Regions from separate parts of the Alteromonas sp. McT4-15 genome, predicted to be linked through region 1. Evidence: predicted binding sites of a transcription regulator. Region 1 holds the regulator's gene; each other region holds the start of a gene.
The links. The regulator sigma-54, encoded in region 1, starts transcription at its own class of promoters, with help from an activator protein. The targets are predictions, from matches to a motif close to GTTGGCACGNNNNTNGNNT.
Positions count from the first base shown of each region.

Region 2: a site for sigma-54 is predicted at 2,469-2,487, ahead of LHL20_RS18825 (DUF3192 domain-containing protein). Genes of this name have one in related genera too.
Region 3: a site for sigma-54 is predicted at 2,644-2,662, ahead of flgF (flagellar basal-body rod protein FlgF). Genes of this name have one in related genera too.

Region 1 is NZ_JAJALG010000007.1:64,913-69,049, forward strand. Features, by position in the region: gene LHL20_RS07655 (HPr family phosphocarrier protein) at 1-105, opposite strand, end outside; gene rapZ (RNase adapter RapZ) at 105-950, opposite strand; gene ptsN (PTS IIA-like nitrogen regulatory protein PtsN) at 1,009-1,452, opposite strand; gene hpf (ribosome hibernation promoting factor) at 1,466-1,753, opposite strand; gene LHL20_RS07675 (RNA polymerase factor sigma-54) at 1,783-3,279, opposite strand; gene lptB (LPS export ABC transporter ATP-binding protein) at 3,353-4,078, opposite strand; gene lptA (lipopolysaccharide transport periplasmic protein LptA) at 4,081-4,137, opposite strand, start outside.
Region 2 is NZ_JAJALG010000043.1:1,336-5,472, forward strand. Features, by position in the region: gene LHL20_RS18805 (GGDEF domain-containing protein) at 1-479, opposite strand, end outside; gene queF (NADPH-dependent 7-cyano-7-deazaguanine reductase QueF) at 524-1,366, opposite strand; gene syd (SecY-interacting protein) at 1,489-2,037, shown strand; gene LHL20_RS18820 (hypothetical protein) at 2,034-2,318, opposite strand; gene LHL20_RS18825 (DUF3192 domain-containing protein) at 2,534-2,896, shown strand; gene LHL20_RS18830 (GNAT family N-acetyltransferase) at 3,262-3,900, shown strand; gene LHL20_RS18835 (PAS domain-containing sensor histidine kinase) at 4,028-4,137, shown strand, end outside.
Region 3 is NZ_JAJALG010000003.1:113,472-117,608, reverse strand. Features, by position in the region: gene flgC (flagellar basal body rod protein FlgC) at 1-368, shown strand, start outside; gene LHL20_RS03795 (flagellar hook assembly protein FlgD) at 400-1,086, shown strand; gene flgE (flagellar hook protein FlgE) at 1,101-2,486, shown strand; gene flgF (flagellar basal-body rod protein FlgF) at 2,701-3,444, shown strand; gene flgG (flagellar basal-body rod protein FlgG) at 3,491-4,137, shown strand, end outside.

The sequences.
Region 1 (4,137 bases):
CACAATTTTGGCGTCAAATTGGTTGGCTAGTTGTACAAGTTGCGTGGCAGCACGAGCATGAAGCCCTAATTTATTAACGATTGTGAGTGTTTTCTCAATAATCATTACTGGTTCAACTCTCTGTGACGGATTTGAACGTCTGGATGAATTTCCAAAAATGTTTTTGATAGCGCTTGGGCGATGTATACCGAGCGGTGCTGTCCGCCAGTACAACCAATTGCCACGGTGACATAACTGCGATTATTGCGCTCTAAATGTGGAAGCCACGTTGTGATCAGGTTCTGTATTTGCCAAATAAATTTTGTTACTACAGGTTGAGACCCTAAAAATACTTCAACAGGCGCGTCTAGCCCAGTCAAGTGCTTTAAATCTGGTTCCCAATGAGGGTTGGGCAAAAACCGTGCATCAAATACATAGTCTGCATCTTTGGGAATGCCGTGCTTAAAGCCGAATGACTCAAACACAAGCACTAATCGCGAGCTTTTCTTACCAAGAATACGTTCGCGTATTAGCTCAGCGAGTTGATGAATAGTGAGTTTGTCGGTATCCAAATAGAGATCGGCTCGCTCGACAATAGGGGCCAGCAGCGCTGACTCTGCGCGAATGGCTTCAGAGAGAGACTTGTTGAGCTTGGCCAGCGGGTGCAATCTGCGTGTTTCGCTAAAACGCTTAACGAGCACATCATCACTAGCATCAATATACACAATGGTCATCGACCAAGACGAAGGCAGGTAATCAAGTATTTCTACTAAATCGTCTGGATTTTTAGGCAGGTTACGTACGTCTATGCTAACGGCGACTTGATCGTATTCATCAACCACTGTGTGCGTTAGCGTAGGGAGCAAGTTAACCGGAATATTGTCAACGCAGTAATACCCTAAGTCTTCAAGAGCGCGCAGTGCAATTGATTTTCCTGAGCCCGAACGACCACTGATAATAATCAGCTTCACTTATATTCTCCCTTTACACTGTTAAGCGCTTAATGCAGTAATGTTGTATAGCAGCGAGTTACGCTAACGCATTTATAATGTCATCGCTTGTGGTAGCACGCCTTATTGCTTTAATAGTGTCTTTATTACTCAGTTTGCCTGCGACTGTGGCTAGTGTTTGTAGATGACCTTCGGTTTGTTCTTCAGGTACTAATAGTGCAAAGAAAATATCGACAGGTTTTTCATCTAGCGCATCAAAATCAATAGCTGGTGTGCTGGTAACAACAATGGCAATAACTCTATCAAGGCCAGCTAAGCGACCATGGGGAAGGGCAATGCCGTTTCCGATACCTGTGCTACCCATTCGTTCTCTCGCCAACAAACTATTCAGTACTGTCGACTGGTCGATATGCGCGTTGTTCTTAGCAGCAATATCGGCAATGATCTCTAAAATACGCTTTTTACTATTACATTGAACCGCACATTCAGTGCGGTCCAGACTTACGATGGCTTGTATATCCATACTTAATTAACTACTAGTGCTTTTTAAGTTTTTCCTTATGCTTGATTACCTGCCGGTCGAGTTTATCAACCATGCTGTCAATCGCCGCATACATGTCGGTATTTTCTGAGGATGCGAATACTTCAGCGCCACTTAAGTGAACTGTCGCTTCTGCTTTTTGGTTTAATTTTTCAACGTTCAGGATGACATGCACATTAGAAATGTGATCAAAGTGACGTTCAAGTTTGCTGAACTTCGTATCGACATAATTACGCAAAGAGTCGGTGATTTCGACATGATGACCAGTAAGGTTGATTTGCATATTTCGTCTTCCTTATATTATTAAGCCCGTTAAATAAGGCTCTTGCGTTGGTTCGACGGCGGGATCGATAACGATTCCCGGTACTTTGCTATTGTCCGCCGGGCAACTTTAATGCCTTGCTCGGCCAACAATGAAGCAATCTTGCTATCACTTAGTGGTTTACTGGGTTTTTCAGCTGCCACTAGTTTTTTGATCAATGCACGAATGGCGGTTGATGAACATTCACCACCTGACTCCGTTGCAACATGGCTAGAGAAGAAATACTTCAACTCGAAGATGCCACGAGGGGTATGCATGTATTTTTGTGTTGTCACACGTGAAATAGTCGATTCGTGCATATCTACCATTTCTGCGACATCATTTAATACCATTGGTTTCATCATTTCTGGGCCATGTTCAAAAAAGCCCATTTGTTGCTGCACAATACAATTTGCTACCTTCATCAGTGTGTCGTTACGCGACTCTAGGCTTTTGATAAACCACTTGGCTTCTTGCATGTGTGAGCGGATAAATTGTGAATCGCTACTGTTCTTCGCACGGCGACTCATTGCGGCATATTGTTGATTGACGCTAAGTTTTGGCAGGCTATCAGGGTTCAGCTCAACCACCCAACGGCCATTCTTTTTGGTAACCGATACATCTGGAATAACGTACTCAGGTTCTTTAGTAACTAAAGCACTACCTGGGCGAGGATTCAAGGTTTGCAGCAAACGCATAGCCTCGCGAAGCTGATCTTCTTTCAATCGGCTCTTGCGCATTAAGGTGCGGTAATCTTTGCTACTCAGCAAATCAGAATAGTCTTCTATTAACTGCTTTGCCTCGGCAAGCCATGGTGTATCATCTGCGAATTGGCGAAGCTGTACCATCAAGCATTCTTGTGGGGTGCGCGATCCAGAACCAATGGGATCGAACATTTGAATGCGCTTTAATACACATTCTACTTCGTCCATTTCAATGAGTTCCTCTTCATCTTCGCCAGAGGCTTCTTGCGCGTTAACCGCCTCTAAAATCTCTTCAAGAGTAACGGTTAGATACCCTGACTCATCGATAGAATCAATGATAGCCATTGCAATGGCACGGTCAGTGTCAGAAAAAGGGGTGAGGCGCATCTGCCACAATAGATGTTCTTGTATGTCCTCAGTCGTTTCACCTTGGAAAATTTGTTCGTCGTCACTGGCAGGTCCTGGTGCCGGCGCAGACGATGCTGAATAATACTCATCCCATGTGCTATCGATTGGCAATTCGTCTGGAAGATCATTTTTTTCTAGTGCGTCGCCAGCTTCCAAAGTATCACTTGATGCAGTGGCAGAAGCTTCTACCCCACTGTCATCATTATCGATGTTATTTTTTTCAAGCTGAGGCTCGTCGTGGCCTTCTTCAACTTCTAATAGCGGGTTTGAATCCAACGCTTCTTGAATTTCTTGTTGAAGATCGAGCGTAGAAAGCTGCAACAGTTTAATGGCCTGCTGCAACTGAGGTGTCATGGTGAGTTGTTGGCTAAATTTTAGCTGTAAAGATGGTTTCATCTACGTCTTATTTAAATGCTCTAAATTGAATATACCTGAGCGAGATTGAAAAATGACAATCCGGTTACACTAACTATAGCCTGAATTGTTCGCCTAGGTATACATCCCTTACTTTTTGATTACTTAAAACCTGTTCCGCAGTTCCTTGCGCAATAAGCTCGCCATGACTCACAATGTACGCTTTTTCACAAACATCCAATGTTTCTCGTACGTTGTGGTCAGTGATAAGGATACCGATACCCCTATCTCGAAGATGTTGAATAATCTTCTTTATATCATTTACTGATATTGGATCAACACCAGCAAAGGGTTCATCCAATAAAATAAATTGTGGTTTAGCTGCAAGGGCGCGCGCAATTTCCACTCGGCGGCGTTCTCCCCCTGACAAACTCATCCCCGTACTATTACGTATATGGTTAATATTAAATTCATCAAGTAGCGCATCGGCTTCTTCCTCTTGCTGCTGTGAATTTAAATCTTTACGGGTTTGTAAAATTGCCATGATATTTTCATGCACAGTGAGCTTTCTAAATATAGATGCTTCCTGCGGGAGGTAGCCAATTCCGCGGCGTGCACGCTCATGCATGGGCTGATGTGTTAACTCGTTGTCGTCAATTTCAATGGCGCCCTTATCAAGAGGAACAAGCCCAACAATCATATAAAATGTTGTGGTCTTACCAGCACCATTTGGGCCTAACAGGCCTACAATTTGACCTGTCGATACACTGAGGCTGACATCTCGGACAACCTGGCGTGATTTATACGCCTTAGCAAGGTTTCTTGCGCTCAAAGTAGCCATTGCTATTGGTTGCCCTCGTTATCTTGTTCGTTGTCTTTAGCATTCGTCTTGCGAATTGC
Region 2 (4,137 bases), on a different contig from region 1:
TCGATGAGGTTTTGTTTAAGCTGTACCGTTCGGTTATTGGGTTGGTTGTCAGTCGTTGACTCTTCAGCATTGCCCATGCCGGATTGATAGCACTTTAATACCTGTTGATAGAGCGGCAGCACGGCACTGATGCCATTGATGGGCTTTTTCAGGGCGCTACTGGCTTTGGCTGCCTGGCTGCGGGCCGCCGGCTCAGTCACCAGACGCTGAAATGCCTGGATGTCTTCTTCCAGTTGGCGAAGCCAGGCCTGAGTCAGGGTTTTTACTGAGTAGGGTTCCAGCATAATGAGCTGGTTGACTTTATTCATGGATAGGGTGGCCAGAGTGAAATCAATCTTGCCACTTAAATGACCGCGCAGAGACTGTAACTCTTTATCAATCTCTGCCGATAATCCCTCATAATAACTGGTGAGCCGGACTATAAATCCTGCCAGTTGCTCACTGTGAGCGCGCAGCGATTGGAGTTGTTTCGCTTCCATGTGTTATGCAAGCTCCTTATTAGCCAAAAATAACCGCCGGCATGCTACTGCCGGGCTAACCGATTGTTCGATACATTGAAATCAAAATTCGCCCGTAGCGGGTTGATATCCAATCCGCCTCTGCGGGTGTAGCGCGCATAGACTGCTAGCTTGTGCGGCTTGCATCGATTCATTAAATCACAAAAAATTCGCTCGATACACTGCTCGTGAAATTCATTATGCCGGCGAAACGAGATGAGATAAGCCAGCAGTCCGGCGTGGTCTATAGCCGCGCCTTCGTAATGAATTTGCACACTGGCCCAGTCAGGCTGACTGGTGATCAGGCAATTAGACTTTAATAAATGACTCACCAGGGTTTCAGAAACCTGCTGGTCGCCGGTTGTGAGCAGCTCCGGGCTCGGCTCATAGGCATTGATTTCAATGTCCAGATCGTCAATCACGGTGCCGTCGAGTTCACCAAGGTGAAGGGCGCCAAACTGACCGGCGCTGAATAATTGCACCTTAACCGGTGCCTGGGCACAGGCCGATAAATCCTTGCTTAAGTGTCGGGCCACTTCATCTGCACTGCCAAATACCGACTGATTGAAGCTGTTCAGATAAAGCTTGAAAGACTTAGACTCGATAAGGTTTTGCGAATCAATTGGCACCTGGCATTGCAAAATGGCGACCTGCGGTTTGCCTTTCGGATTAAGCCACGAAAGCTCATAACCGTTCCAGATATCCACACCGCCAAAAGGCAGGGGCTGTGAAACGCCAATTTGTTCACGGCTTAGCGAGCGCGGCACACCTTGCAACAGCTCAGGCGTGTACTGTTCAATGTAGTCAACCTTTTGACCCAGTGTCAGGTTGGCGGGAAGAGACGGTGACGAAGAGTGCTTTACTGTCATGCTGTCCTGTAACTTTTTACCACTGATTAATCATGGCACGCGCATTCAATATGCCAAGCTGGTGTTTAAAGTGCCATAAATTCTTTACTATAGAGGTTTAGTATACCTGATATGGAATCGCAATGGAGAATATAGTTCAACAATCATTGCATAAGTTAATGCGCGATTTACAACAAGCGGCAGCGTCTCATCCCGCGCTGATGACCACTGAGTTTGAAGCGGAATTAGCATCCCCCTGTTATGTGGGGAACGCCAGCCAGGGAGAGCCCTGCACCTGGCAGCCCGTGCCGATGGAAGGTGAATATACCTTTGCCAATATCGAAAACGCCTTGCACATCACGCTGAACGAGCAATTTTGCAAATTCTTTACCACTTACTGGAGTTTTAATCTGCCGGTTAAGGCTGAACAAGGCAACTGTGAATTATTGCAGGTTTGCAGTGAAGAGGACTTCGAGCGACTACAACAAAACCTGATTGGCCATTTGTTAATGAAGCAGCGACTAAAACAGCCGCCCACGTTATTTTTTGGCTTAACCGATGAAGACGACTTTATTTTGTCTGTAGATAATGCCTCAGGTGAGGTAGTACTGGAACAGGTGGGGAAATTGCCCACTCGTTGTCTGGCACCTGATCTGGCGACCTTTATTGATGGCCTGACGCCAGCCGTTTAACTGAGCTTTGCCAGCCGGCTCTCCATCACCGCGAGGGCCTGCTCTAACTGTTCCACCCGTTTTTCCAGCTCAGCGATGCGCTCTTTGTCGCCCGGTGTTTTGGGTTGGGCTTTGACCTGCACATTCTGCTGATTAAAGACCTTTATCGCCTCAATGGCGTCCAGCACGCTTACCTTGAAAGGCGCTTTACCACGCAATAAGCCTACACCCGGCGTTAAGCCCTCGGCCGCCAATAAATGGCAGATTTCGACCAGGGTTTTATGGTTTTCTTTAGAGGACATGCATTTACTCTTTACTGGTGACCAACACACCAGGCGGGCTTGGCCTTTAGTCAGTTAGTCAAAACAACGAAAATTTCGCTAATCATACCGATAGTTAGCACCGCCGCCAAGTGGTTATTTTTTAATTTCTTTAAAATTCAATAAGTTATAGTTGGCCTCATTCTTGATTACCTGAAGTTCATTAGTGACTTATTATTTTTCAACAGGGAACCACTATGAAAAAATTAATGCTTTGTACTGCTCTGGTAGCACCCATGTTACTGTCTGGTTGTGTCATTTCCGTAGGAGGTGATGACAAAGAACATTACCAGGCCAGCTGGGAGCAGCGTGAGTATAATAATCGTAAACATATCAGCAATCTGGAAGTGAATGCGCACTTTGAAGACGTTACCCGTAAGATGGGTGTAGCCGACTTCAACGAAATGGTAGGCGAGGGCGATCACGTTTACCGGATTCTTTACTATCGCACGCAGCGTACCGAGGACGACGGTATCACCACCAAGGACGAGTGTACTCCCCTGGTCTTCAAAGATAATCGCTTAATTGGTTGGGGTGAAGAAGCGGTCCGTAAAATCTAATCCGCCCACCGTTTACACTTACTGACAAGCCCGATAAACATCCCGTTTATCGGGCTTGTTGCTGTCTGGCCGGCCATCATTAATGATGGCTCGTTGCACTACCTGCCCGATCACTGTACTCAATTATCATCGCTAAACTTATTTAAATGTATAAATATTGTTAACGGTATATTTACATGGTGTTATTTTTTCGGCTAGAGTGGGGAACTGATGCACTTTTTGTGCGTCTATTACGTATCTCTTAAGACCAATCTTGTTGTTTTCAGTTTGCTGTTGTTCAGCGGCAGCGCTGAGCGGTTGAGTGAGAGGGCGGCCCGGGTCGCAAAACAGGCGTTTACGCATCACCACAACACGGGAGACAGGCTATGGTACAAGCGGAAATCCAACAAAACCTGGATAAAATCAGAGCAGCATACTTATCAGCGGAAGATCTGAAAGTGGCTGCATCCATCATTTACAACGCCTACCACGACGATCCAATTTTTTTACAAATATTCCAGAGTGAAAAAGAAGGCTACGAATCGCGGTTACGGTCGGCTATTCGCGAAGAACTCACCGCATTCTGGGAAGCCGAGCAACCCATTATTGGCCTGTTTGATGAGGGGCGATTATTGTCTGTTGCCTGCCTCACGGGGCCAGACAATGCTGCAGGGGCTGGGCGTTATTGGCACTGGCGGTTAAAAATGCTGCTGACCACCGGGTATTACGGCACCCGGCAAATGCTCGAGAAAGAGGAAAAAATTCGTTCTGCCATGCCAGCTGAAAAGTATCATCTGCTGTCGTTCATTGCGGTGCATCCGGACTATCAGTCACACGGTCTTGGTCATCTGCTGATGCGGGCTATCGACAGTGTCTTACTTGAGCATCGTGATTCAGAAGGGGTGGGCGTATTTGTGACAGTACCTAAATATGAAACGTTCTTTTCTGACGGCTTTTATCAAAAAGTCGCGCAGGTGGAAATTGCTAATAAAACCGGGCAGGTTATGTTCCGTCCAAGGCCTTAATCGTTCGCCGGGAATACCGTGCAGGGCGAGCAATCCGCCCTGCTTTTAACGAGAAAATGCCTTGTCAGCCTTGCGGGCCGAATCCCGTCAGGTATAGTGCCTGTATAGATAATTACACGCTGCAGATATGTCAGACTCTTTAGACTTCAATCCGGTACAAGCCATTCAGAATGAAGATGCCTGGGTAAGTGTCATCCAGAAAATGGATGAAGCCTATGCGGATCTGGTGCAGTCACA
Region 3 (4,137 bases), on a different contig from region 1:
TGCGCTTAAATACCACTGCAAGTAATATCGCCAATGCGAATTCGGTGAGCAGTAGTTACAACGAGACCTACCGAGCAAGACACCCTGTGTTTGCAACAGCGCTTCAAGATGCCATGCGCGATCAGTCAAAAGGTACTGGCGTGCAGGTAAGAGGCATTGTAGAGAGCGATGCGCCACTTCAAGTGGAGTATGCACCAAATAACCCAATGGCAGACGAGAATGGCTACATCTATAAGCCGAACGTCAACATTGTGGAAGAAATGGCGAATATGATGTCGGCGTCAAAAGCTTACGAGACAAATGTGCAAGTTGCCGATACAACCAAAAGAATTTTCCGCCGCGTGCTTCAACTCGGTCAAGGGCAATAATCTGCCGCTTGGTTAATGTGAGGATAAACCAGTGAATACCATAAACAATACCGGCTTAAATACAGATTTGTATTGGCAAGAAGAGACGGTGAAGATTGCCGATGGGACTGAGCAGCAGCTATCGCAAGAAGATTTCTTCGCGATGTTGACTGAACAGCTTGCCAATCAGGATCCGACCGCACCGGTTGACAATGACCAAATGGTTGCTCAGATGACATCTTTTACCATGGCTGATGGTATTTCACAGCTAAATGAAAAGTTTGAGTCGTTCGCTGCTTCCATGACATCAAACCAAGCGCTTCAAGCCTCTAGCCTTATTGGTCAAAACGTATTGGTGCAAGGCAACGTGGGCTATATGGCAAATCAAGGTGACGGCATTTCAGGGGTAGTTGTGAACGAGAAGACAGTTCAGAACATGAAAATTACCATTGAAAACCAATACGGCGAAGTAATTAAAACAATTGATGCTGGCACCCAAACTGCTGGCAACATCGAATTTGAATGGGATGGCAAAGACAAGCATGGCAATGATGTCACCCCAGGCGAGTATGTAATCAATGCTACCGGTGAGTTGAACGGTGAAGGTGTTCAGTTGAACACAGCCGTAAACCGCCATGTGGGAAGTGTCAGTTTGGCCGTTAGTGGTCAAGGCGTAATTTTGAATTTGGATGGTGATGTCAGTATCAATCTTGATGACGTCATTCAAATCGGCAGTTAGTAGGAGAATCAATAATGTCTTTTAATATTGCACTGAGTGGCGTATCTGCCGCACAAAAAGATTTGGATGTAACCGCCAACAACATCGCAAACGTAAATACAGTTGGCTTTAAGGAATCACGTGCAGAGTTTGGTGACGTATATGCGGCATCACTGTTGGCGGGTGGTAAAACCAAAGTGGGTGATGGTGTATTAACGCAAGAAGTTGCACAGCAGTTTTCACAAGGTAGTTTGCAATTTACCAATACTTCACTAGATTTGGCGATTACCGGCAATGGCTTTTTTGCCACTGTACCTGAAATAACCTCTCGCGATTTTTCTTTCACTCGCGCAGGCCAGTTCAAGCTAGATAGTGATAACTTTGTCGTTAACAGTAATGGTGACAACCTGCTAGGTTTTCCAGTGAACGCTGATGGCACGAGTGCATCGGTTGCATTAAGTACCACTGAGCCCGTGCGAATTCCTGACTCTTCGGGTTCGCCGCAGCAAACTTCTGAAGTCGATATTAGAATGAACCTACCGGCGGGTGATTCAGCACTTGATCCAGCAGATTTTAACCCAGAAGACCCCTTAACTTACAACGCGGCAACGTCAGTGACAGTGTACGATTCATTAGGTGATAGCCACGTAATGACATACTACTTTATTAAAGACGGCACCGCGGGTGTAGATAACGAATGGTATGTTGCAACAGCCGTTGACGATACCTTGGTTGACATGACCGACTCTGCTGGCGCTGATACTGACCCTGCCACGGCAGTGAACGTTTTGGGGACAAATACGGGTAACGCAGTGACTGCCTCCAAGCTCATCTTCTCGCAAGGTGGTGACTTTGTTGGGATGGAAACGCCAGATGGTACTGCAACACTAGACTTCAAGATGCAAACAGAGGCACTTGGTGCCACTATTTTGGCGAACGGTTCAGATCCATCGCAACAAATTAGCATTGATTTTAACCTTGATGTTAATGGTGCAACACCGAATGAGCCTACTCAGTTCGCGTCAGCATTCGAGGTAACGTCTCTTGAGCAAGATGGTTTGCCAGTGGGCCGTTTGACGGGGATTGATATTGGTCCAGATGGCCTTGTGCGAGCAACTTTCTCAAACGGTACGTCTGAACCTATCGTGCGTGTAGCCTTGGTACGCTTCTCTAATGAGCAGGGCCTTACTCAGGAAAGTAGCACGCAGTGGAAAGAAAGTATTCTGTCTGGTGAGGCACTAGCAGGTGAAGCTACCACGGGTACCTTTGGTGAAATTAACTCATCAGCGCTAGAGCAAGCGAACGTAAACTTGACCACTGAGCTAATCGACATGATTATCGCTCAGCGTAACTTCCAGGCAAACTCTCGAGCGCTTGAAGTAAACAACTCGCTTAACCAGACTATCCTGAATATTCGATAGGCGGATAGGGCGGCAGAAAAGCGGCAATAATTAAGCGCTTTTTCGTCGGCGAAATTCATATTACTTCACGAGGTCGCCTCTGCGCGGCCTCTTTATTTTTCTATATTTTTCATACCTCTACAACGTCATATAAGCCTGTTGGCTACAAACTCTACACATTGGCATTGCCTTTGCAAAATCAAGGGTAAGGTTTAATCAGAGTCAAAAGTCAGTCATGGACAAACTTCTCTACATCGCAGCAAGTGGCGCTTCTCAAGATCTTTTAGGTACTGGTGTACGCGCGAACAACTTAGCCAATGCGCAGACTACAGGTTTTCGTGCTCAGTTAGAGCAGGCAAGGTCAATGCCCGCGTACGGTGAAGGCTTGCCAACCCGAGTATTTTCAATGACAGAGAGCCCTTCAAATAATTACGAGTCTGGCCCGATGATCAAGACTGAACGCGACCTTGATGTTGCAATTCAAGGGGACGGGTGGTTTGCGGTTCAAGACCAAAACGGGCAAGAAGCGTACTCGCGAAATGGTAACTTCAAGTTAGGCGACGACGGAATTTTGACAGATGTTCAAGGACGCCCTGTATTAGGCGACAACGGTCCAATTTTTCTTCCAGTGCCGTTGGACAACTTGAATATTGCTTCTGATGGCACATTGTCTATGCGACAACTCGGCGCACCCGCCAACGTTATTGAAGAGGTGGGTAGACTGAAACTTGTCAGCCCTAACTACGCTGATATGGAGCGTGGTCGAGACGGTCTTTTTCGAATGGAAGACGGCTCAATAGCAGATCCCAATGCTAACGTGAAAGTGATGTCAGGCATGCTAGAGGGGTCGAACGTGAATGCCGTAGAAGAAATGGTCGACATGATCAGTCTTCAGCGCCATTACGAGCTTCAAGTAAAAGTAATGAAGCAAGCGGAAGAATTAGATACTCGCGGCAACATGCTGCTACGAATTCTGTAAACGTATTTTAAGATTTGTTGCTTGATAGGCAACGTCGGAGGTTAACATGCATCCAGCACTGTGGATTAGTAAAACCGGACTTGATGCCGCACAAACTGATGTTGCTGTGGTATCTAACAACTTGGCAAACGCATCAACGGTTGGCTTTAAAAAAGACCGTGCCGTGTTTGAAGACTTGTTATATCAAAATATCAATCAGCCAGGTGGCCGTTCGTCAGCAGATACTGAGCTGCCTTCGGGACTAATGCTAGGTTCAGGTTCGAAAGTGGTTTCTACGCAAAAAGCACATACGCAAGGGAATCTACTAACAACCGAAAATGCGTTAGATTTATCTATACAAGGCCGTGGCTATTTCGAAATACTTCAGCCAGATGGCACATTAGCGTACAGCCGTAATGGGCAATTTAGTCTAAACGACCAAGGACAAATTGTTACCTCAGGTGCAGGTTACTTGTTACAACCTCAAGTCACGATCCCTCCTGATGCGCAGCAAATCACGATTTCACAAGACGGTCAGATCAGCGTAAGTATTCGAGGACAAGCAGAGCCTCAGCTACTTGGACAGTTGAATGTGACCGACTTTGTCAACCCAACTGGTTTGCAACCCACTGGGCAAAATCTTTACGTTGAAACGGCATCAAGTGGTGCGCCTATACAAGGCATCCCCGGTTTGCAGGGTCTTGGCATGATCTC